Regions from separate parts of the Sporosarcina sp. GW1-11 genome, predicted to be linked through region 1. Evidence: predicted binding sites of a transcription regulator. Region 1 holds the regulator's gene; each other region holds the start of a gene.

Region 1 (8,296 bases):
AAAATACGGTATGTATGATGTCGTTCCCCTTCAAAATACAACACAGTATCTACCATATGCTCGAGCAATCTTGGTCCAGCAATTTGCCCTTCTTTAGTCACATGTCCAACGATAAAAATAGCGATGTTTTGCGTTTTAGCAATTCTCATCAGCTCCGCTGTACACTCACGAACTTGTGAAACACTACCGGGGGCTGATGTAACCTCTGGGTGGTGTACCGTTTGAATAGAGTCCACAATGACGAATTTCGGCTGAACTTCATCGACCGTTTCATGAATCATGCCGAGGTCGGTCTCTGCATAAATATAAAGTTCATCCGACTTCACACCTAATCTTTCCGCCCGTAATTTCGTCTGGCGAATAGACTCTTCACCAGAAATATATAGTACGCGCTGTTGCTGATTCGCAAGCAATGAGGAAACTTGTAAAAGCAAAGTCGATTTACCGATACCCGGATCTCCACCGATCAATATAAGCGAGCCAGGCACGATTCCTCCACCTAATACACGATTCAATTCTTCTAGTTCCGTTTTCACTCGCGGCTCTTCAACCATTTCAACTTTGCTGATTGGCAATGCTTTCTGCTTTACTTTATCTCCATGCTGAAAAGCACCACGCGGTCCTTTTTGTACGATTTCTACTTCTTCATCCATTGTGTTCCATTCCCCACAACCTGGACAGCGCCCCATCCACTTAGGGGACTCATACCCACAGGAACGACACATAAACTTCGATTTACGCTTTGCCATACGATATCTCCTTTCTTGAAATACGAAAAGGACAGCCCGCCACGCTTTTTGAAATTCCAAGCGAGCGAGCTATCCTGATCTTCATTTAATTAATTTTCTACAGTTTGTGTTTGTTTTTCAGTCTTAACAACAAACTTATCCTCTTCCACATCAATTACTACTTTTTCACCCATCAGAACTTTACCTTCTAATAACTCCTCAGATAAACGATCCTCAACATGTTTTTGTAATGCACGACGTAGTGGACGCGCACCATATTCCGGATCATATCCTTCATCGGTAATTTTGTCCATCGCAGCTTCAGTCAACACTAACTCGATGTCCTGTTCAGCCAATCGCTTAGACAGCTCATTTGACATCAAGCTAACGATTTGACGTAGGTGTTCTTTTTCAAGGGAGTGGAACACAATCATATCATCCACACGGTTTAGGAATTCTGGTCTAAATGCTTTCTTCAATTCAGCAAGCATTTTTTCTTTCATATCGTCATAACTAGAATCAGCATCACCGATATTAAAGCCAACATAACGGTTCTTCTTCAATTCAGTCGCTCCGACGTTAGATGTCATGATAATGACCGTGTTACGGAAATCAACTGTTCGTCCTTTAGAATCTGTTAAACGTCCATCTTCCAATACTTGCAGTAAGATATTGAAAACATCTGGATGCGCTTTTTCAATTTCATCTAGCAAGACGACAGAATATGGCTTACGGCGAACTTTCTCCGTCAACTGACCGCCTTCTTCATAGCCTACATACCCTGGAGGTGATCCGACAAGACGTGATGTCGCGTGTTTTTCCATATACTCTGACATGTCGATACGAATCATCGCATCTTCATCGCCGAACATCACTTCAGCTAGTGCACGACCTAGTTCTGTTTTACCTACACCCGTTGGACCAAGGAAGATAAATGAACCAATTGGTCTTTTCGGATCTTTCAATCCCGCACGAGCACGGCGAATTGCTTTAGAAATAGCTAGCACTGCTTCGTTTTGACCGATTACACGTTCATGTAGAATCTCTTCCATATTGAGCAACTTCGCAGATTCTGTTTCAGCAATCTTATCGACTGGAATCCCTGTCCACATTGCTACAACTGTCGCGATGTCGTTAACTGTTACTTCAGATTCCGTCTTTCCTTGCTTCTCTTTCCAAGCTGCCTTCGTCTTTTCCAGCTTTTCCTTCATCTTTTGTTCTTTATCTCTGTATGAAGCGGCTTTTTCAAATTCTTGACTTTGAACAGCTGCATTCTTTTCAGAACGAATGGCTTCCAACTTTACTTCTAGCTCTTTTAGATTCGGCGGCGTTGTATATGAACGAAGTCGGACTTTTGATCCCGCTTCATCAATCAAGTCAATCGCTTTATCCGGTAAAAAACGATCTGAAATATAACGGTCAGACATTTTCGCAGCTGCTTCAACAGCTTCGTCAGTTATCTTCACACGGTGATGCGCTTCGTAGCGGTCACGCAATCCTTTAATAATCTGGATTGTTTCGTCTACTGTAGGTTCATCCACTTGAATCGGTTGGAAACGGCGTTCAAGAGCTGCATCTTTTTCAATATATTTACGGTATTCGTCAAGTGTTGTCGCACCGATACATTGCAGTTCCCCACGAGCAAGTGAAGGTTTTAAAATATTAGATGCGTCAATCGCACCTTCCGCTCCACCTGCACCGATCAATGTATGCAACTCATCAATGAAGAGAATAATATTCCCTGCTTGACGGATTTCTTCCATTACCTTTTTCATACGATCTTCAAACTCACCACGATATTTCGTACCCGCAACGACTGTACCCATATCCAGCGTCATGACGCGTTTATCACGTAGGATTTCAGGCACTTCGTTATTCACGACTTGTTGTGCCAAACCTTCGGCAATCGCCGTTTTACCAACACCTGGTTCCCCAATGAGCACAGGGTTGTTTTTCGTACGACGGGCTAACACTTCAATTACACGCATGATCTCTTTGCTTCGTCCAATTACTGGATCAAGCGTGCCTTCGCGTGCAATTTCAGTTAAGTCTCTAGCTAAACTATCCAAAGTCGGTGTTGCAGCTGAAGCTGAGTTCGCTGTACTCCCAACAGAACTTTCATCACTGCCAAGCAATTGAAGCACTTGCTGACGAGCTTTGTTCAAACTAACGCCTGCATTATTTAGTACGCGAGCTGCTACACCTTCACCTTCGCGAATCAAAGCTAATAAAATATGTTCTGTACCAATATAGGAGTGACCCAATTTACGTGATTCATCAACTGAAAGTTCTATGACACGTTTTGCGCGCGGCGTATAATGAACGATCGGGCCCACATCTTTCGAACCCACACCTACAAGAATCTCCACTTCACGTTCGATTGTATCTGCATTCACATTAATCGCTTCCAGTGCTTTCGCTGCAATTCCGCCACCTTCTCGGATTAACCCAAGCAAAATATGCTCCGTACCGATAGATTCATGTTTTAAGCGGATCGCCTCTTCTTGAGCAAGTTGTAAAACTTTTTGTGCACGTTGTGTAAATCGATTGAACATCATATCCATTCCCCTCTTTCCTTCATCAGTAGATATATTCTATGGTATGCCAATTGAAGCAACCTTGCTTTACTCCGCATTACTATACATATTCAAACTACTTCATAAAAAGCCATATCATTTGTATTGACTTTGACTATCTTTGATTAATTATAAATCTAAATTAAGGATCTTGCAAAAAGTTTGCTTATGACTCTTCAGGCGCATCCTCTTCAACTGTCGACTTCGCCATTAGAAGGCGATCACGGAATAATTGTGCGCGTAGAACGTCTCGTTGATCAGATGTTAATTCCGTCCCCTTGTAACGCTGAAGAAAACCCGGTTGCATAAAAATCATTAATTCATTTAAAATGGCCATGTCGATATTTTTGATGATACCTAAATCAATACCCAAACGAACGTCCGACAAACATCTAGCCGCTTCTGCTGAAGGAAGAATTCTTGCATGCGTAATCGTACCGAGGGATCTGAATAGACGATTTTCCAAATGCACTTCAGATTTTGCTAGAAGCAACTCACGCGATTTCTTCTCATGTGCAATCAAACGTTTCGTAATACTTTCTAAATCCTTCAAAATTTCTGATTCCGATTTACCTAGTGTAATTTGATTAGATATTTGATAAATATTACCGAGTGCTTCGCTACCTTCACCATAGCTTCCACGGACAACCATACCTAGCCGCGAGATTGCTGGAATGATACGCTCAATCTGCTTAGTGATGGTTAGCGCTGGCAAATGCATCATGACAGATGCCCGCATGCCCGTTCCTGTATTCGATGGGCAGCTAGTTAAATAACCAAATGTCTCATCGAATGCATACTCTAGATTACGTTCTAGTTCACTATCCACATGATCCGCTTGTTCGTATGCAGTATCGATTTGAAAGCCTGGATAAATACATTGAATGCGAATATGATCCTCTTCGTTCACCATAATGCTAATTGTCTCATCTTCAGATAATAGAACAGACCCATATCGATCAGGTTCAATCAACTGCGGACTTACTAGATGTTTTTCCACTAGAATTTGTCGCTCAAGGGATGATAAGTCCGCCATCGATATCCCCGCGAATTGGTGTTCTTCCATCGTTGCTACTGCTTGATCGACGGCTTCATTGACACGTTTAGCTTCTTCTTCAGAGGCGCAAATAGGGAATAGCCGATCTTGTAAGTTGCGCGCCAGACGGATTCTCGTGGATAGAACGATGTCTGAATGTTCACCTTTTGCGACCATCCAGCCAGCCAGTTCACGTTTGATGAATTTTTCAAATGACATCTTGATCATCACCTCCATCAGACAATTGCTGTTTGACTTGATTGGCTTCATCACGTAAAACCGCAGCTTCTTCAAAGCGTTCATTGTCTACTGCTTCCCGCATCTTTACTCGAATATCTTCCAGCTTCTTTTTCAAAGCAAAACGTTCGTTTAGAGAAACCGGTATCTTCCCACTGTGACTTGAGTTACCATTATGCAATTTAGCAAACACACGTGGTAATTGTTCACGAAACGTGTCATAGCAAGTCGCACAGCCAAATTTTCCGACGTCTAAAAAACGATGAAACGTCAGACCACAATTTGGACATTCCGGACCTGCGACTACTTCGTTCGGCTTTTGCCCCGATAACAGTTCCGTGCCGCCTAACCAGTGCGCTAAAAATTGTTGAATGGATAACGGTTCTTGATCTGGACTGAATGAAAATGTCTGAGAATAAAATGCACATTTATCACACAAATGCCTTTCGGTTACACCATTCATCGTCTCTTGTTTAAAGACTACAGTTGCAGGTCGTTCTTTGCAGTTTTCACAAAGCATCTGTATCCACCTCATTCTACTTCTTCGTATAGTAACGTAACTAACATGGCGCGAAGTATACGTGAACGCAATGCATCACGTTCCGGTAACATGTAGCGCAGTGTCGCACGACCAACCGCGGCTAGCATAAGTTTGGCTTCTCGCTCTGAAATTACTTCTTCTTGAATTAAACGATAGATTACATCTTCCGCCATAGTGGAGGACGCTTCTACTTCTAAGATGTCTAATGCTTGTTCTAGCAGATCCTTACGGGAGTTCGTCTGCACACGATAAATCCGAATGTAGCCTCCACCTCCACGTTTCGATTCGACTGCATAGCCTCTTTCGACCGTGAAGCGTGTTTTAATTACATAGTTTATTTGCGAAGGAACGCATTGAAACCTCTCGGCAATTTCATTCCGTTTGATCTCAATAGAAGCACTATCTTCCTTTTCGATAATCGACTTCAAATACCCTTCTATAATGTCAGAAATATTCCGCATCTCGTCACCTCGTTTCTGCTCATTTCTTGGTTGACTTTGACTATCTTTGACTTGATTGTATCGCAGAAATTAGGCTGGATGCAATTCTTTTGATTGGCGGCGTATGCTTTTTATTTCAAATTTATAGCGATAGGCTGTCTCTATTCATAGACGATTATTCATAGAGTCCCGATCTTTTTAAACATACTAAAAAACCACGTATGGATTTACGTGGTTTTTTGTATTTTATATAGTAACTGGTTCTTTTTTCAATGGTTCTAAATCTACTTCGAAGCCCATGTCTTCTAGCATTTTTCGATCTTGATCATTTTCTTGACCGGCTGTTGTCAAGTAGTCACCGATGAAGATGGAGTTTGCTGCGTATAGGCCAAGTGGCTGTAGACTGCGAAGGTTAACTTCGCGTCCGCCTGAAATACGGATTTCTTTTGTTGGATTGATATAACGGAATAAGCAAAGCACTTTTAAGCAATAGCGCGGATCTAACTCAGATGTACCTTCTAACGGCGTACCATCTACAGCATGTAAGAAGTTTACTGGAATAGAGTCTGCATCAAGAACGCGTAAACTATGCGCCATGGAAATTACGTCTTCTTTTGTTTCACGCATACCAACGATCACGCCTGAGCATGGTGAAATCCCTGCTTCTTTTGCATGTCCTACTGTATTTACACGATCATCATACGTATGTGATGTTGTGATGCTTTCATGGTGCGCTGCAGAAGTATTCAAGTTGTGGTTATAACGATCCACGCCCGCTTCCTTCAATCGAACGGCTTGCTCGGGCTTCAAGATACCGAGGCATGCACAGACAGTCATCCCTTGATGCTTTTCTTTGATCTGCTTAACGGAATCAATTACGATTTCAAGTTCACTGTCGCGAGGTCCACGTCCACTAGCTACGATACAATACGTACCAGCTTTATTAGCGGCTGCGCGTTCTGCACCTTCTAAGATTTCTTCCGCTTTCATCATCGCATACTTTTCAACAGGCGCTTTTGAAACGATAGATTGTGCACAGTACCCACAATTCTCCGGGCATAGTCCTGATTTTGTATTGATAATCATATTTAGTTTTACTTTATTTCCATAGTAATGAGAACGAATCGAATAGGTCGCGTGAAGTAGCAACAATAAATCTTCGTCTGGACTGTTCAATATAGAGAGCGCTTCTGCGTCTGTAAGAATATGTCCTTGCAATACTTTGTCTGCCAACAGCTGATAATTTGTCAAAATGTACGCCTCACCTTCAAGTGTTTTGAAATTCTAAAAGCAAAGATTCCTGCGAGTACCGCTAATACAATATCTTTTGGCAGTGGCGGAACCATCCAAAGCCAAGCAACTTTATACGTAAATGCATCTGGTGCAGCAGCCCACATTTTATAGGCAAAATACATCCAGTTCGTACCAAGTAAGTAGTTAACTGAAGTTGCTACAAGAGATGCAATAATGAATGCGGATAATGTTCGTTTCCGCTCGACTATTTTACCTGCTATGTAGGCGATTAAGATAAAGGTAAGAATGAAGCCAAATGTCGGGCTCAGTATTTGTCCAAAGCCGCCTGAAAATTTAGCGAATACAGGTGCCCCTGCAAGACCAATCAACATATAGACGGTCATAGATAATGCACCTAGTCGACTACCTAATAACAATCCTGACAATATGGCAAAGAATGTTTGTAATGTAATCGGTACTCCCCCGACCACCAAAAATGGAACGAATGAAGTAATATTCGCTCCAATCATCATTAGCGCTGCGAACATTCCACTATATACAATAGTTAATGCACTGAACTTACTTTGGGAACGCCCTTCTGTTACTGTTGCCATCATTCCACCTCTTCATATTTTAGTTACTATAAAAATGATAATGGTTTACACATATTGTGTCAACAACTTTAAGAATCTAGTTAACAAAAGAAAAAAGCTGTAGCCAAACTCCTTTTCGTGAGTTTAGCTACAGCTTAGGCTGTCGATATACTTTTTGTCAGCTTACTTCTTTTTATCAATTTTCTCTTCTTTTTCTTTCCGGAATAACACAAAAGCAATTAAACCACTAAATACGGCTGCACCAAATGTTATATAGACACGTGAATCATAGGGTACTTCTTCATAACTATTACCTAGCATAATCCAAGCAAGCGTACCTACTAAGAAGGCAATCGGAATAGAGTATTTAAAAAATTGCATAATCCCTCACCTTTTCAAGTTAGTCCTTTAATTTTATCATATTCCTCCAGTTTTCTCTATGCGACGAGCTCCCTTTATCAACTTCACTAAACATTCACTTGACGATAACTAACAAACTCGCTATGCTATGCTTAGAATAATCGAAATAATTTAATAAGAATCATATCTTATCAAGAGAAGCTGAGGGACTGGCCCGTCGACGCTTCAGCAACCAGCCATTATAGGCAAGGTGCTACTTCCAGCGGTTTGTCCTAGCGGCAAACTGACAGATGAGAGGGATCTAGTCATTGTGATTACAAAGCCTTCTTTTTACTTGAAGGCTTTTTTTGATTAGTAAAAAGGTGAAATGTCTAGACGTTCTGACACATGTAGATAGATTATTAAAGTAAAAGGGGAGACTTGACTATGTCATTGCTAAAGAAACTTCAAACAAATGTCTTAACAGCGGATGGGGCAATGGGAACGATATTGTATTCATACGGTATAGATTATTGTTATGAGGAATTAAACGTAGAGAAACCTGAAATAATA
Region 2 (8,296 bases), on a different contig from region 1:
TACTTCCATCGCGTGTTTTCCCAAAGCAATTAAGGAAACGCCTAAAGAATACACTTTCAATCCCTCATCCAAAGTCACATAGCCCTTTAATTCAAGTGCCCTCAGAATTCGTAAACACGTACTTTTGTTAATAGATAGTTCTGTTGATATTTCAGTTAAGTTCGCTGATTTAAACTTTTCTTTAGCTAATAATTCTAATATCCCGATTGAAGAATCTAAGGCAGGTACTAAACTTCGATTAGTCAACTGGCTCACCTACCTCATTCTAATATCTCATAAGAATATTATTACCATAAATCCTTCTGCTAATCAATAGATTTTCACAATTCAAAACTGTTAATATTTATTGATTTACTTCATGCTGGTCGTGAAATAAATATTTTTTCTACTACGTTTGAAAAGCCTCCGCAATTCACTACAGCAATAAAGCTTCGTAAACCCTTCCATTTCCAAAGTATATACCTTATTATTCTAATTAGTTATACGTTTCATTCTTTTAATTCATTTTACTCATAAGTAATGATAATGTAAAATTTGACTAAGATGATTATTGAAGTCTTAGAAAATTCATTAAAGAAAAGGGGATACACAGATGTCTAACAACGAAATAGTAATTGTAAGCGCTGCACGGACACCGATTGGGAATTTTGGAGGTAGTTTAAAAAATATTAGTGCCGTTCAATTAGGCTCGATTGTTATTAAAGCCGTACTGGATCAAGCAGGAATTAATGAAAATCAAGTGGATGAAGTCATAATGGGCAATGTACTCCAAGCTGGTAATGGACAAAATCCCGCTAGGCAAGCAGCGCTTCATGCGGGATTGCCTAACAATATTCCAGCATTAACAATTAATAAAGTTTGCGGTTCGGGTTTAAAGGCAGTCCATCTAGCTTCACAAGCAATTTTAACAGGCGATGCGGATATCATCATTGCTGGTGGAATGGAAAATATGAGTCAGGCACCTTACCTTTCCATGGGAGCAAGAGAAGGTTTGCGTATGGGTGACCAAAAACTAGTTGATAGTATGATTCATGATGGTTTATGGTGCGCTACTAACGATTACCATATGGGAATTACAGCAGAAAACATTTGTGAACAGGAGCTTATAACACGTGAGGAGCAGGATGCTTTCGCTGTTTGGAGTCAGGAAAAAGCGACAAATGCAATAGCCGAAGGGAAATTTAAGAACGAGATTGTTCCTGTAGAAATACCACAACGCAAAGGTGACGCTATCATTTTTGATACCGATGAATATGTGAAATCAGGTACGACACAAGAAAAACTGGAAAAGTTAAGACCAGCCTTCAAAAAAGATGGCAGCGTAACAGCTGGAAATGCATCTGGCATAAATGACGGAGCGGCAGCTGTTCTCGTAATGAGCCGTCGGAAAGCTGAAGAGCTTGGTGTCACGCCTTTAGCTACTATTTGCTCCAATGCGAGTGCAGCGGTTGATCCAAGTGTTATGGGATTAGGTCCAGTACCTGCAACAGAAAAAGCGCTAGCAAAGGCAGGCATTACAATTGATGATTTAAGTTTAATTGAAGCAAATGAAGCGTTTGCGGCTCAAGCCTTAGCGGTTGGTAAAAAACTGCAATTTCCAAATGAAATCTTAAATGTGAACGGTGGAGCAATTGCATTAGGACACCCAGTTGGCGCTAGTGGAGCAAGAATTCTTGTAACTTTAGTACACGAATTGCAGCGTCAAAATGGAACATATGGTTTAGCAACTTTATGTATAGGTGGCGGTCAAGGCGTTGCTACCATCATCAAAAAATAACAAGAAACACATTTACACTTTAGACAACATAACTTCTGCGGATCCCTTGCTCTAAAGTCTGATACCTTTTAATTAATTACATCAAAAGCCTTTGTAAATGTAATTCTCATTTAAAAATGACAAGAGAAGACCTCTGCACATTCCTACAATTGGAAGAGAGTGTCTTCTCTTTTTTATGAATTGCACGCTAAATTATTCGTTAAACGAAGTAACTTTAGCCACAAATATCTACCATCCTATGTAAAGATCTTGCCGCTAAAAATATAATGATTATTCCGTTCTATAGTTAGTATTACTACTCTTCAAGAATCCGCTTGGCAATACCCGCTAATTCGTCATGTTCCGTAAAGCGTTCATTGAGCATATCCGTTAGAATATGTTTCAAGAAATATTTTACACAGTTCATTTCCTGAAACAGCAAAATTGTTCGTAACGCTTCTTCGAATATTTCTAAAAACAATGGTTCTGGATTATCCTTTTGAATTTCACCAAAGGATTCATAGAGCAAATCGATTTTATCAGCAACAGATAAAATACGTCCTTCCAACGTCTCATCTTTCCCTTCTTTCAATCGCTCTAAATAAATGGCTTGGAACTCAGACGGGAATTCTTTCTCCACAAACTTTCTAGTCATTTCCTCTTCTACATCACTGAATAGCTTCTTCAATTCTTTTGATGCATATTTTACAGGTGTTTTTATATCTCCTGTGAAAAGTTCTGGATAATCATGATTTAACGCTTTTTCATAGAGAATTCTCCAATTTACGTTCTGCCCACATTTCTCTTCGACCGTTCCAAGAAATTGAGCAATTTTTGTTACCTTAAATGAATGACTTGCGACTGAATGCTCTTGAAATTTGAATTTCCCTGGACAACGAATAATTTGTTCCAAATCAGATAAGCTTTTAAAATATTGATGTACCCCCATATCATTTATCTCCTTTCCATACTACTTGCATCATTGCCACGTCTATTATGACTTTCCCCCTTATCTCACTAAAATATGCTTACAAAGTAAAGAATACAACTAAACTTAGAATATTCAAAAAAGCACCAGTAGTCGTTAATGTGCATAACGTCTACTGATGCTTTTAAATTTTTCTAATAACTTATATAACATCATTGCAAGTATGCCCTCGGCGGGAGTCGAACCCACATTTTAAGCTTCGGAGGCTTACGTGCTATCCATTGCACCACGAGGACGAGTATATTTTTCGTCGGAATAGGTAATTCTGTAACTGTCGAAATAAAAAAACAGTCTTAAAGACATCTTCCATTATATCGCGGAATAGAATAAAAAGCAATATGTTATTTTAAGGCGAAACATTTGACCTTTGTTGACCAACTTATGTAAAATACAATTATAGTTGAAATACCAAATTGATTTCAACCGAACGAATAGATTGTATTTAAAGGAGGAACTTTCATTGAATCTAATTCCTACAGTAATTGAACAGACAAACCGTGGTGAGCGGGCGTACGATATCTACTCTCGCCTGTTAAAAGACCGGATTATCATGCTAGGTAGCGGCATTGATGACAATGTTGCCAATTCAATCGTGGCACAGCTTTTATTCTTGGAGGCAGAAGATCCAGACAAAGATATCTCCATTTATATTAATAGCCCAGGTGGAAGCATTACAGCTGGAATGGCGATCTACGATACAATGCAGTTTATTAAACCAGATATCCAAACAATCTGTGTTGGTATGGCAGCCTCTATGGGTGCGTTCTTGCTAACAGCAGGTACAGAAGGTAAGCGCTATGCATTACCTAACGCTGAAGTCATGATTCACCAACCACTCGGCGGTGCACAAGGTCAAGCAACTGAAATCGAGATTGCTGCAAAACGTATCTTGCATCTTCGTGAGAAACTAAACCAAATTCTAGCAGATCGCACAGGTCAGCCAATCGAAGTCATCGCACGCGATACAGATCGTGATAACTTCATGACAGCTGAACGTGCAAAAGAATATGGTTTAATCGACCATGTGATGACACGTAGCAACGCAAAAAAATAACAATAATAAAAACCGATTCTTCCAAAAAGAAGAATCGGTTTTTATTATTCAGCTTCTACTAACTCAGACAAATTCTGAAGCGCTAAGTCTTCATCGATTCCATCTGTCATCAATGTGATTTCAGTACCCTTTGCGATTGCAAGACTCATGATTCCCATGATGCTTTTCGCATTTACTTGACGTTCATCTTTTTTCAAATAGATATCTGCCGTGTATTTATTCGCTTCCTGTACAAATAAAGCTGCCTGTCTCGCTTGTAATCCGGGTTTAATACCTACTTTTACTGTTTTTTCTACCATATCGTATGCTCCTTTTCTTCCTCTTCTTCAGAAGGATCTACTATCTTTTAGTTTCCACGCAATTTCTTTGCGATTTCCTCAATCTTTCGCAACCGGTGATTGACTCCCGATTTACTAACAGGTGTACCTGTCACTAATTCACCTAGCTCTTTTAACGTAACATCTTGATAGTCTACGCGTAATTGAGCAATTTCTTGTAGGCGGTCCGGTAGTTGGTCTAGTCCGATTGTCTGTTCAATCAGTTTAATATTTTCTACTTGCCTTTGCGCTGCACTAATCGTTTTGTTTAGATTGGCGGTTTCACAATTTACTAATCGGTTTACGCTATTTCGCATATCTCGCATAATTCGAACGTCTTCAAACTTCATTAGGGAGACGTGTGCTCCAATGATTCCAAGGAAATCAGAGATTTTTTCCGCTTCTTTCAAATAAGCGATAAATCCTTTTTTTCGTTCAATCGACTTGGCATTCAGCTGATAGCGATTCATCAACTCGACCAGTGACTGACTATGTTCTTGATAACTTGAGAAAATCTCCAAATGATAGGATGAAGTCTCAGGATTATTAACGGAACCACCTGCCAGGAAAGCTCCGCGTAAGTATGCGCGTGCACAGCAGTCATCTAGAATGAGCTGCTGATCAATTCGATTAATCATTTGAAAGTCATCCGTCATGATGAACAGCGTTTCCAATAGATCCTTAGCGCCTTCTCGAATACGACAAATATAGACATTATTTTTCTTCAAGCGCATTTTCTTCCGTACAAGTAACTCTACTTTATAAGGATATAGCTTTTTCAAATTAGAATAAAGTCTTCGGGCTATTGCCGCATTTTCTGTTTGAACATCAAGACTCAATTGTTTATTTGAAAAAGACATGACGCCATTCATACGGATAAAGGCTGCTATTTCGGCTTTCGTACAACAATCGTCCGCTTCAATTTGTGTAAGTTCTTTTTTAGTTTTAGATGCAAAAGACATGATATTCCCCCTCTTCGGCGATCTTCATATCTGTACGCCTTCTACGTTCTCTCTATATACCTCATTAATACATCTGCCACTTCCATCGTTTTGTGAGCAATATTCCCATTCATAATCGTGGCAACCTCTTGAACAAATACTTCCGGAACTAACATCTGTAGTTGCTGCAAATCATTTTCGACTAGCCACGGTTCCGATTTCCCACTAATTCCGTGAGTACGTCTAAACGCTTCAGTATCATTTACTAGGACAGCGTCAAGGAAAGGTTCTCCAGCGTGATCATAGAGCGCCTGAACGTGTTCAGAAGCCGTGTAACGATAAGTTTCTCCCCGCTGCGTCGTCAAATTTCCTATATATACTTTTTTCGCAGAACTGTTAAGTACAGCCTCTCGAATATCATTCACCAAAATAGTAGGCAAAGTACTAGTATACAGACTTCCGGGACCAAAAACGATTAAATCTGCTTTTTTTATCGTATCCGCAGTTTCTGGCAATGGTTTGACATCTTGCGGAGTAATAAAGACATTGCGAATTTTCCTCCCATAGAGAGGTATTTTAGATTCACCTGTAATAATTGAACCATCTTCAAGCTCCGCATGCAAGGTAATCCGCTGATTTGCTGCAGGTAAAACTTTCCCTTTAATATTGAGCACAACACCCATTTGTTCAACCGCACGGGCAAAATCTCCCGTAATCTCCGTCAATGCGGTGAGCATTAAATTCCCTAGAGAATGTCCTTTTAAATCATCTGTTCCTTCGAAGCGATACTGGAACATTTTCTCGATCAGCGGCTCTACGTCTGAAAGCGCTGCCATAACCTGTCTTATATCCCCAGGTGGCGGGATATCATATTGGTCGAATAAACGGCCAGAACTGCCGCCATCATCTGCTACAGTCACAATCGCCGTTAAACCTATTGGATAACGCTTAAGGCCACGAAGAATATTGGATAACCCCGTTCCGCCACCGAACACGACTACGCGTTTCATCCCAGTGGATTGCATATGACTGTCAACCCTTTCTTTTTTCAACGTCCCGATGTGAAACGTGAGTCGGATACTCTTCTTGGAATACACCTGTAAAATATTCGGCAAGCGTTACAGAACGGTGCTGTCCGCCAGTACATCCAAATGCAATGACTGCTTGACCTTTACCTTCTTGTTTATATTGCGGAATTAAAAATCTGAATAAATCCGTCAGCTTTTCAATTAGTACCTTCGTATCGCTCCACTTAAGAACATATTCCGACACTTCCGAATTCAAGCCGGTTAATGGACGCAATTCTTCCAAATAAAATGGATTCGGTAAAAATCGAACATCGAATACGACATCCGCATCGATCGGCATTCCATGTTTAAATCCAAACGATACAAAGTTCAACGTAAAGTTTGGCTCTCCTGCCTCAGAAAATTCACGTGTAATCTTTTCACGCAACTCCTTAGGCTTTAAATACGAAGTATCAATAATCGAACGTGATAATCCTTTGAGTTCTGTTAGTAAAATGCGCTCTTTACGAATGCCTTCTAACAACACGCCACCTTCAGATAAAGGATGTGAACGACGCGTTTCTTTATAACGCTTAACGAGTGTTTCATCATTCGAATCCAAAAATAGCAAACTCGCTTTAACATCTTCCATCTTGAACAAACCTTCAAGCGCTGTTATTAATGAGTCAAATAAGCTTCCGCCACGCGTATCCATAACTGCTGCAATTCGTCTCATTTGATTGTCAGATTTCATCATTAAATCCAAGAATGTTACAAATAACTCAGGAGGTAAATTATCGATACAGTAAAAACCCATATCTTCGAAGCATTGCATCGCGACAGTTTTACCTGCACCTGACATGCCCGTAATAATCACAACTTCGTATTCATTAGAGCCTTGTGATTGCATCATTATTATTCACCTTCCGTTGATTGTTGTAGTGATTCACGCAATAAGCGAAATTGCTCTGTATAATAAAATGTTCCGTATTGTGTACCTAGTTCATTGACCGCAAATAGTAAGTTCGAACGGTCACCTTCTGCCATAGGTAGTGTATGCAGACTTTCAACCGGATGCCATTCAAGCTCACCTTCGACTGTTGTTTTTAATAATTCACCAGAATAGTCATGGGCAACGAATGTAAATAAAAGCCACTCATTGACTAGCTGTTGTCCAGCATCATCCATGATCATCATAGTGTAAATTCCTTTAAGATGCGGTTGAATCGGCTGTGCACCTGTTTCTTCAACGAATTCACGGACTGCTGCATCATATATAGATTCGCCTTCATCTATCTTTCCGCCCGGCGCTACATACCAACCACGCCTAGGCTTCTTCAGCAAGAGTACTTGACCGTCTTTGACGACGAGTAAATTAGCAATTTTTTGCATAGGTAGTCCCCACTTTTCACGTATGTAATACTAGTATACAATGGTTTCATAAAAAACGATAAAAAAAGGTGGCTATTTACGGAAGTTTTTACCGCAAATAGCCACAATGTTGCTATATTGTTAAAACTTATATGCACGCGTAATGAATAAGTAGAAGAAATTAGGATAGGTTCTGTGGAATCGACTATTATTTAACTACCACCAAGCCATCCCTTACAGAAAACATACCCTTTTAAGCGTAAATCCCGAACGACTTATTAAGTCCACTCACCTATAAGTCACTTAAGCCTTAGCTTCTACTTCATCCATCAACTCTTCGATATACTTCTGAGCCGCTTGTGCAGCAACGCTTCCGTCGCCTGTTGCTGTTACGACCTGACGCAATAACTTCTCACGCACGTCGCCTGCAGCATAGATTCCTGGAATTTTCGTTTCCATAATATCATTCGTTTCAATATAACCATTGTCGTCCAAAATTCCAAGATCTTTGAAAGGCTCTGTCAATGGATCGAGTCCGATATAAACGAACATCCCCTCAGTCTCCATCTCGCGCTCTGAACCGTCTTCTGTTGATACGAGTGTGAGTGACCCGATCTTGCCGTCTTTTTCATTCACTTGCTTGACCGTTGTATTCCAAATGAAGTCAATCTTTTCATTCGCAAATGCACGCTCTTGAACAATTTTTTGAGCACGTAATTCATCTCGACGGTGAATGATCGTTACTTTATTTGCAAAACGCGTTAAGTACGTACCTTCTTCAACAGCGGAGTCTCCTCCACCAATAACAACAATCTCTTTATTACGGAAGAACGCACCGTCACAAACTGCACAGTAGCTCACA
Region 3 (8,296 bases), on a different contig from region 1:
AACTTCAAACGCATCTCCGATTGAGTTCGTTCCGGAAGCACATGCAGTTACCGAACAAGAGTTGATTCCTTTTGCGCCTGTGATAATAGAAACTTGTCCTGCCGCCATATCCGGAATCATCATTGGAACGAAGAATGGGCTGACGCGTCTATAGCCTTTTTCTTGAAACGTTAGGAATTGAGCTTCATGTGATTCCATTCCACCAATACCAGAGCCGATCCATACACCCGTACGCGGTGCTAGTTCTTCGTCTAAGACTAGATCTGCATCTTTCATTGCCATTAATGCGGAAGCAACCGCATAATGTGTGAAACGGTCCATTTTGCGAGCATCTTTACGTGAAACGTACTGTTCAATATCAAAACCTTTTACTTCTGCCATCGCACGTACAGGAAATTTTTCATGATCTAATCTTGTCATGATGTCAATTCCGGATTTGCCTTCAATGACTGCTTTCCAAGACTCTTCAGCTGTATTACCTACTGGTGAAACTCCACCGATTCCCGTTACCACTACACGTCTTTTTTCCAATGTTAAACTTCCTTTCTATCGTTAACTTTTATTTATTCGTTTGTTTACTTACCCCATTTTATACATAAGCCGCCCCATGTCAAGCCGCCACCAAATCCTACCAAGACAATAATGTCATCATCTTTAACGCGTCCTTCTGCAAGATCGTCTGATAATGAAATCGGAATAGATGCCGCGGACGTGTTGCCGTATTTATGAACTGTGCTTGACATCTTTTCGGTTGGTAGACCTAAACGTTCGCGTGAAGCTTCCATAATACGGATATTTGCTTGATGTGGAACTAAGTAATCTACATCGTCTTTCGTCAAGCCTGCTTTTTCTGCAACCGAAACCGCTGTTTCACCCATCTGACGAACCGCAAACTTAAATACTTCACGACCATTCATTTCGATGAACTCTTTACGGTGAAGATGTTTACCACCTGAACCATCTGCACCTAGTTCGAATGAAAGAATTCCTCTTCCTTCACTTACTTTTCCTACAACCGCAGCGCCTGCGCCATCACCGAATAAAACTGCGGTGTTGCGATCTTCCCAATTGACGATTTTAGATAGCTTTTCAACGCCTATCACAAGCACATAATCGTACGTACCCGCTTCGACAAATTGCTTTGCCGTCACGATACCATAAATAAATCCTGCGCATGCTGCAGATATATCCATCGCTGCTGCACCTGTTGCACCTAAACGTTCTTGTACCATCGTAGCAACTGATGGGAATGTATAATCCGGTGTTACTGTTGCAACTAGAATGAGGCCCAGTTGATCTGGGCGAATATTCGCTGCTTCAAGAGCATCTTTAGCCGCTTCGTATGCCATATCTGATGTATCTATAGTTTCGTCAGCAATTCTACGCTCTTGAATTCCTGTACGTGTACGAATCCATTCATCGGATGTGTCTATTCTTTTTTCTAAATCTGCATTTGTTACAATCGTTGGTGGGACAAACTTTCCAATCCCTAGAAGTCCTGCTTTCATATCATCTACCCCGTTCCTTATCATCTATTATTAGTACCTGGTGTTAATTATAGAAGAAAATCACTCGTTTTTCAATAAGAGGACACTTTTCCGTCAAAATTTCTGTATATAATCATTTCATCGTTCGGATAGGCTATGGTATGATGTAGATTGAAATAGACTAGTCGAGGTGAAAATCATGCATTATATTATGACATTTGTTTGGTCGTTCCTATTAGTATCGATGTTAAACTACGTTGCAGGTTCAATTGGTGGTACTGAATTTGACTTTATGGCGGGCGTTACCGTCTCTATCGTTTTGGCTATCTTTGTATTGGTTATCACAGCAATTATTCCAAACGATTCTCCAGCAGACGTTTGACATCCAAAAAAGCGTACGAACTGATATCAGTTCGCACGCTTTTTTTATATTATTATACGGGTTTTACAATCTGTACAACTAATTGTTCATCTTCCATCGTCAAGTGTATTTGCTCATGTTCTTGCAAACCACCTTTAATTACTTGTTTGGCAACCTTTGTCTCTACATATCGCTGGATAAAACGTTTTAATGGACGTGCTCCGAAATCAGCATCTGCCCCTTCTTTCACAATCCAATCCACTACGTCCTCATCATACGCTAACGTAACATCTTGTTGCTCTAAACGTTTTTCCAAATCTCCCAACATTTTGCGAGTAATCGCTTTGAAGGAATCAGTAGTTAGTGAATGGAAGATGATAATGTCGTCCATTCGATTCAATAACTCTGGCTTGAAGTGACCACGTAATGCTGCCATGATCAAATCTTCCTTAGCATGCTCATCATCTTCTAAGTCCCCATCAAGTAAGTACGCAGAACCGATATTAGATGTCATGATGACGACCGTATTCGTGAAGTTCACTAAACGACCTTGGCTATCCGTAATCCGTCCATCATCCAAAATTTGAAGTAAAATATTTGCTACGTCTGGGTGAGCTTTTTCGATTTCATCTAACAAGACGACCGCATATGGATTACGGCGAACGGCTTCTGTTAATTGACCGCCTTCTTCATATCCTATATATCCTGGAGGCGCTCCGACAAGTCGTGATACACTATGTTTCTCCATATATTCCGACATATCTATCCGAACAAAATGATCCTCCGAATCGAATAATGTAGCTGCCAACGTCTTCGCAAGTTCTGTTTTACCTACACCCGTCGGTCCTAAGAAGAGGAATGATCCAATCGGTTTATTCGGATCTTGGATACCTGCACGTGCACGCCATACAGCTTCTGTTACGAGTTGCACCGCATTGTCCTGTCCAATGACACGCTCTTTCAATGTTTCATGCAAACGCAGTAATTTCTCACGCTCACCTTCAACGAGTTTCGTAACTGGAATGCCTGTCCAACGTGCAACGATGGATGCTATTTCTTCCTCTGTCACTTCTTCACGCAATAAGCGGAGATCCTGACTACCTTCCAATGGACTTTCAAGTTCTTTTAATTCTTTTTCCAACGTTGGGATTTTACCATATTGTAATTCAGCGGCTGTATTTAAGTCAAAGCGACCTTGTGCTTCTTCTAGCTCTCTACGGTAGCGATCAAGTTCTTCACGCTTGCTTTGTACGATTTTTAACGCTGCTTTTTCTGAATCCCACTGCTCCCGCATATCTTTTGACGAATCTTTCAGTTGCTGCAACTCATCACGTAATGTTACTAAACGAGATTGACTCATAGAATCTTTCTCTTTCCGTAACGCTTGTTCTTCAATTTCCAACTGCATAATACGACGAGTCACGGCATCCAATTCTGACGGCATGGAATCAATTTCTGTACGAATCATCGCACTTGCTTCGTCGATCAAATCAATCGCTTTATCGGGCATGAAACGCTCCGTTAAATAACGATCTGATAATGTCGCTGCTGCAACTAACGCGCGGTCATGAATTCGTACACCGTGGTGTAATTCAAAACGTTCTTTCAATCCACGCAAAATAGAAACCGTATCTTCAACAGAAGGTTCCCGTACCAATACTTGTTGGAAACGACGCTCAAGTGCAGGATCTTTCTCGATATACATCCGGTACTCATCAAGTGTTGTCGCACCGATACAGTACAATTCGCCTCTTGCAAGCATTGGCTTCAACATATTCCCTGCATCCATCGCGCCTTCCGTTTTACCAGCACCGACAATTGTATGGATTTCATCAATGAATAAAATGATTTCTCCCGCGCTGTCTTTAACTTGTTTCAAAACACCTTTCAGACGTTCCTCAAACTCCCCACGATACTTCGCTCCTGCAATCAATGCACTCATATCTAGTTCGAAAATTTGACGATCTTTTAATCCTTCAGGTACGTCCCCTTTTACGATACGTTGGGCTAATCCTTCAACAATCGCTGTTTTACCAACACCCGGTTCCCCAATTAACACGGGATTATTTTTTGTTTTTCTAGATAATATTCGAATGACGTTTCGTATTTCTTCATCCCGGCCAATAACCGGATCCATTTTACCATTTTTCACTTCATCGACTAGATTACGACCGAATTGCTCTAACGGTGTGCGTTGATCTTCTTGTGTGCTGTCCATTCTCATAAACATCCACCTTCCGTCTATTTGACTTTGACTATCTTTGACTAATTTGATTATAGTACGTTTTTCTCCAGAAGTAAATCGTTTTGCTTGGGATCTAACTTATCATTTCACCGATCTTTTTCACAAAAAAAACGCTTGTATAGTACAACCGTTTCAAGTGGTAGACAAAACAAATTGTTAGTAGTGAGTTACTTTATGATTGCTTCGAGATTTATGTATTCAAACGCTACAGAAGAGGACGCTTTCTGGTGTCGCCCCTTCTGCAGCGAGAGCCCATAGATAGATTACACGAATTTTGAGACTTTGAATTTGTGCTTCTTCTTTACTTTTTCAAGTTCAAGTGCAAGGACCAAGTAAAAAGCCGAATATTCCACTCACTACCTTCAGAAGAAAACACCAGTGAAGCGAAGTGCAAGGTGGCGACTCGGGGAGGATTAGCCCGACAGGTGAGACAACCAGGGGAGCAAGAGCCGTTGCGAAGTACGGCTTTTGCGAGTAAAAGCGAAGCGTTAGGAGCACAGTTGCCTTAATTTCTGCACAGACCGCAGAAATTAAGGCAAAGCGAACACTTCGCTGTTCGCTTGGCTCAACGCGGGCCCTCCCGAACGCGTCCGCCTGGAACGCAGTGAAACGGTAGCCTTCCACTCTCCCATTCATTTATCTACAAGTAGTAAATGGTTATACTAATTTTCTTGGTGCGACTACGACTCCATCTTCGTCTGCATAGACATAATGTCCAGGCGTCCACTCAACGTTACCGAAATGCAGCACTTCATCACGTTGACCTTCGCCACGCTTGATACTTTTCACTGGCATGCTTCCGATTGCCATGACACCAATTTCTTGTGTGCCAAGATCCGCTGTATCACGTGCGCATCCGTAGATAATCACACCTGCTAGTTTACGATCTTGCGCGATTTCACCGAGCATGTCCCCCATCAATGCACAGCGTTTTGAACCGCCACCATCCACTACTAGTACATTACCTTCTGGAATTGTCTGAAGTGCTTCTTTCACCAAGACATTATCCTCGAAGACTTTTACTGTAGAAATGGGTCCTGAAAATCGACTATGTTTCCCGTACGACTGAAACTCCACCGTACATACTTGTAATTCATCGATGAAATCATCACACAAATCTGCTGTTTTTACTGACATTTTCCTATTCCCCCTAGAATATTCTGTTTGACGTTACATCTATAGTATTCGACATATTTTTGCAATTCCTTTTTTTTACGACTGAAAGTTTCCATAAAAAAACCATACTGCATGCAGTATGGTTTAACTTTCTTATCGTACGCCAAGTGCCATCTTTGCATAGCGTGACATATTATCGCGAGACCATGGTGGGCTCCAAACGATATTTACTTCTGTATCTTTTACTTCAGGTAGTTCCATTAACTCCTGTTTAATATTTGCTACGATTTGTGGCCCCATTGGACAACCCATGGAAGTCAATGTCATCGTAATTTTCGCTACTCCTTCATCAAGTAGCTCAGCGTTATAAACTAACCCTAAATTGACAATGTCAACTCCCAACTCTGGGTCAATGACGTTTTCTAACGCGCCAAACAAATACTCTTTCATTTCTTCTGCGCTCATCAGAATGCTCCTCTCTGGTGTGTGGTACTTCTATCTTACCAACATACTACCTTGCAATCAAATGCTGTGCAAGCCAATCGACTGCAGTTAGCATTCCAGGCCGTGAAACTGCATGACCCGCTTCTTCTTCAGCCATCCACCGAAGACGCTCTGGATTTCCATTGTACTGTTGCTGAATGTCTGTGTAAAATTCTTTCGTGAACTCAAACGGTACGAGTGTATCCTGTTCGCCATGCCACATAAATAGCGGGCGCTGATTGAGTCTGCTTGGATTTTTCGATAGGTCCACTCGTTCAAGTGCATCAAATAGTTTCTGACGTTCTGCTGGTGTAATAGGTAATTCCTGTCCCCCACGTTCTGCATAAGCGATTTGCCCTGTAGCGAGACGCACGAATGCCGGTGAACCCATCATGACCGAAGCTGTATCAATCCAGTCATAACTTGCCAAACAACCGAATGTCGTGATCCCCCCCATTGACGTCCCCCCCATACCAATCTTCGTCTGTTCATCTACTAGATTTCTTTCCTGCAACTCCTTATAAAGAACGTCCGCTTCTTGAATAGAAGTTAAAACAACTTCCCAAAAACGCAACGACAGATGGAATGAATCCATCGATTCTGAACGTTCTCCATGCAACATCGCTTCTGGTAAAATGACACGCATTCCTCGCCTCGCTAAATTATAGGCATAGTGCAAGTTATGCTCTTTGGCACTATTGAATCCATGAAAAAACATAACGACCGGAACACGCTCTTGCTCCTTTGACTCCTCTACAATATGAAGTACAGGGATATGTTTCCATTGTTCTGTGCGTATAATCATTTCAATTCCCCATTTCTAACGATCCTATACTATTATTTTAGGATAGCAACATCTTCTAAAGAAAACAAAAATAACACCTTATTGTTCGATTTTTTGACTTACTTAATACATAAGGGCTAAACTAGAAAGACAGAATAGACAAATTTAATAGTACTCATACTCGTTAGGAGAGAATTCGTTGAAACCACATTTAATCGTTCTAGACTTAGATGGTACGTTATTGACAGATGAAAAAGTGATTTCACCTAAAACAAAAGAGACCCTGAAAATCGCTGCGTCACAAGGTCATCACGTGATGATCGCCACTGGTCGCCCTTATAGAGCAAGCGAAATTTATTATCAACAACTAGAATTGACTACACCAATCGTGAACTTTAATGGTGCATTTGTTCACCATCCAAATGACCGCTCTTGGCAAACCATTCACGAAACTATTGCATTACCGATCGTTAATGAAGTTGTTGAAGCGATGCAGAACTTTCCCGTAGAAAATATCATTGCGGAAGTGATGGATGATGTCTACGCTCAATACCATGACGAACGATTCTTGGATATCTTGAGCTTCGGTAATCCCCTCATAACGGCGGGCGATCTCCGAACTTCATTGAAAACAGACCCGACTAGCTTACTTATCCAAGCCGATCAACTAACCGTTGATCCGATACGCCAACATCTTGAAGACATCCATGCAGAAGTCATCGATCATAGACGTTGGGGTGCGCCATTTAACATTGTAGAAATCGTCCGCCACGGCCTTAACAAAGCAGTCGGTATTCATGCAGTGTCTAATTGGTTAAACGTGCCAAAAGACCGCATCATCGCATTTGGCGACGAAGACAATGATCTTGAAATGATAGAATATGCGGGATTCGGCGTTGCAATGGGAAACGCGATTGATGAATTGAAATCAATCGCAAATGAAGTTACATCTACTAACAATGAAGACGGTATTTCACTCATATTAGAAGACAGACTTTCTTTAAATAAACTACGAGTCATGTAAGGGGGAAACTAAATGAAAATTTTTGCTGACAGCGCATGTGATCTACCATTATCTTTCTATGAAGAAAACGAAGTAGAGCTATTTCCGTTGAACGTCCTACTAAACGGTAAAGAATATGAAGATATTATAGAAATCAATTCTACTGAAGTATTCGACGCCATACGTCGCGGACAGCAACCAAAAACTTCACAAGTCTCACCTATCAAAATGCTGCAAACATGGAACGACCTCGCTGCGTCCGGTGAAGAAGGCATCTACATCGCTTTCTCCTCACAGCTTTCAGGTACATACCAAACAGCTGTCATGACGAGCGAACAAGTAAAAGAAGAACATCCTTCTTTGAATCTCATCATCATAGACTCTAAATGCGCATCACTTGGCTACGGTATACTCGTTAAAGAAGCGGTGCGACTGCGCAACGAGGGATGTAACGTACAAGAAATCGAACAGAAAATCCGGTTCATGGCTACACATATGGAACATTTATTTACCGTAGAAGATCTGGACTACTTAGCAAAAGGTGGACGTGTTTCTAAAGCGAGTGCGTTTATTGGTGGTCTGCTAAACATCAAGCCTTTACTTCACGTAGAAGACGGCAAGCTCGTACCGATTGAAAAGCATCGCGGACGAAAAAAAATATTACGCCGCATGATTGAAGTGATGGAAGAACGCGGCAGCAATCTAGAACAACAAACAATTGCTATTAGTCACGGAGACGACTTGACTTCCGCTAAAGAATTCCAAGAGATGATTGAGGAAGTCATCCAACCAAAAGCAATTGAACTCTACCAAGTCG

Evidence for each region. Region 1 encodes CtsR, which represses protease genes until heat stress. Its sites were predicted from a motif close to ATGGTCAATAAAGGTCAAACA; they were not measured.
Region 2: clpP (ATP-dependent Clp endopeptidase proteolytic subunit ClpP) is a predicted target of CtsR. The motif match lies at 3,102-3,122, and genes of this name have one in related genera.
Region 3: ORD22_RS01400 (ATP-dependent Clp protease ATP-binding subunit) is a predicted target of CtsR. The motif match lies at 4,097-4,117, and genes of this name have one in related genera.

The regions. Positions count from the first base shown of each region.
Region 1 is NZ_JAPMIW010000003.1:81,961-90,256, reverse strand. It holds gene radA (DNA repair protein RadA) at 1-749, opposite strand, end outside; gene ORD22_RS03510 (ATP-dependent Clp protease ATP-binding subunit) at 839-3,286, opposite strand; gene mcsB (protein-arginine kinase McsB) at 3,471-4,559, opposite strand; gene ORD22_RS03500 (UvrB/UvrC motif-containing protein) at 4,549-5,112, opposite strand; gene ORD22_RS03495 (CtsR family transcriptional regulator) at 5,109-5,579, opposite strand; gene bioB (biotin synthase BioB) at 5,805-6,809, opposite strand; gene ORD22_RS03485 (biotin transporter BioY) at 6,806-7,405, opposite strand; gene ORD22_RS03480 (hypothetical protein) at 7,568-7,765, opposite strand; SAM riboswitch class I at 7,930-8,041, shown strand; gene ORD22_RS03475 (bifunctional homocysteine S-methyltransferase/methylenetetrahydrofolate reductase) at 8,171-8,296, shown strand, end outside.
Region 2 is NZ_JAPMIW010000012.1:50,831-59,126, reverse strand. It holds gene ORD22_RS09325 (IclR family transcriptional regulator) at 1-246, opposite strand, end outside; gene ORD22_RS09320 (acetyl-CoA C-acetyltransferase) at 593-1,777, shown strand; gene ORD22_RS09315 (HD domain-containing protein) at 2,073-2,705, opposite strand; tRNA gene ORD22_RS09310 (tRNA-Arg) at 2,909-2,980, opposite strand; gene clpP (ATP-dependent Clp endopeptidase proteolytic subunit ClpP) at 3,205-3,798, shown strand; gene ORD22_RS09300 (HPr family phosphocarrier protein) at 3,843-4,097, opposite strand; gene whiA (DNA-binding protein WhiA) at 4,145-5,077, opposite strand; gene ORD22_RS09290 (gluconeogenesis factor YvcK family protein) at 5,119-6,066, opposite strand; gene rapZ (RNase adapter RapZ) at 6,089-6,976, opposite strand; gene ORD22_RS09280 (8-oxo-dGTP diphosphatase) at 6,979-7,455, opposite strand; gene trxB (thioredoxin-disulfide reductase) at 7,738-8,296, opposite strand, start outside.
Region 3 is NZ_JAPMIW010000001.1:278,670-286,965, forward strand. It holds gene fabF (beta-ketoacyl-ACP synthase II) at 1-531, opposite strand, end outside; gene ORD22_RS01390 (beta-ketoacyl-ACP synthase III) at 576-1,508, opposite strand; gene ORD22_RS01395 (YjzD family protein) at 1,687-1,869, shown strand; gene ORD22_RS01400 (ATP-dependent Clp protease ATP-binding subunit) at 1,922-4,066, opposite strand; gene rraA (ribonuclease E activity regulator RraA) at 4,751-5,230, opposite strand; gene ORD22_RS01410 (metal-sulfur cluster assembly factor) at 5,363-5,674, opposite strand; gene ORD22_RS01415 (prolyl oligopeptidase family serine peptidase) at 5,721-6,497, opposite strand; gene ORD22_RS01420 (Cof-type HAD-IIB family hydrolase) at 6,676-7,500, shown strand; gene ORD22_RS01425 (DegV family protein) at 7,513-8,296, shown strand, end outside.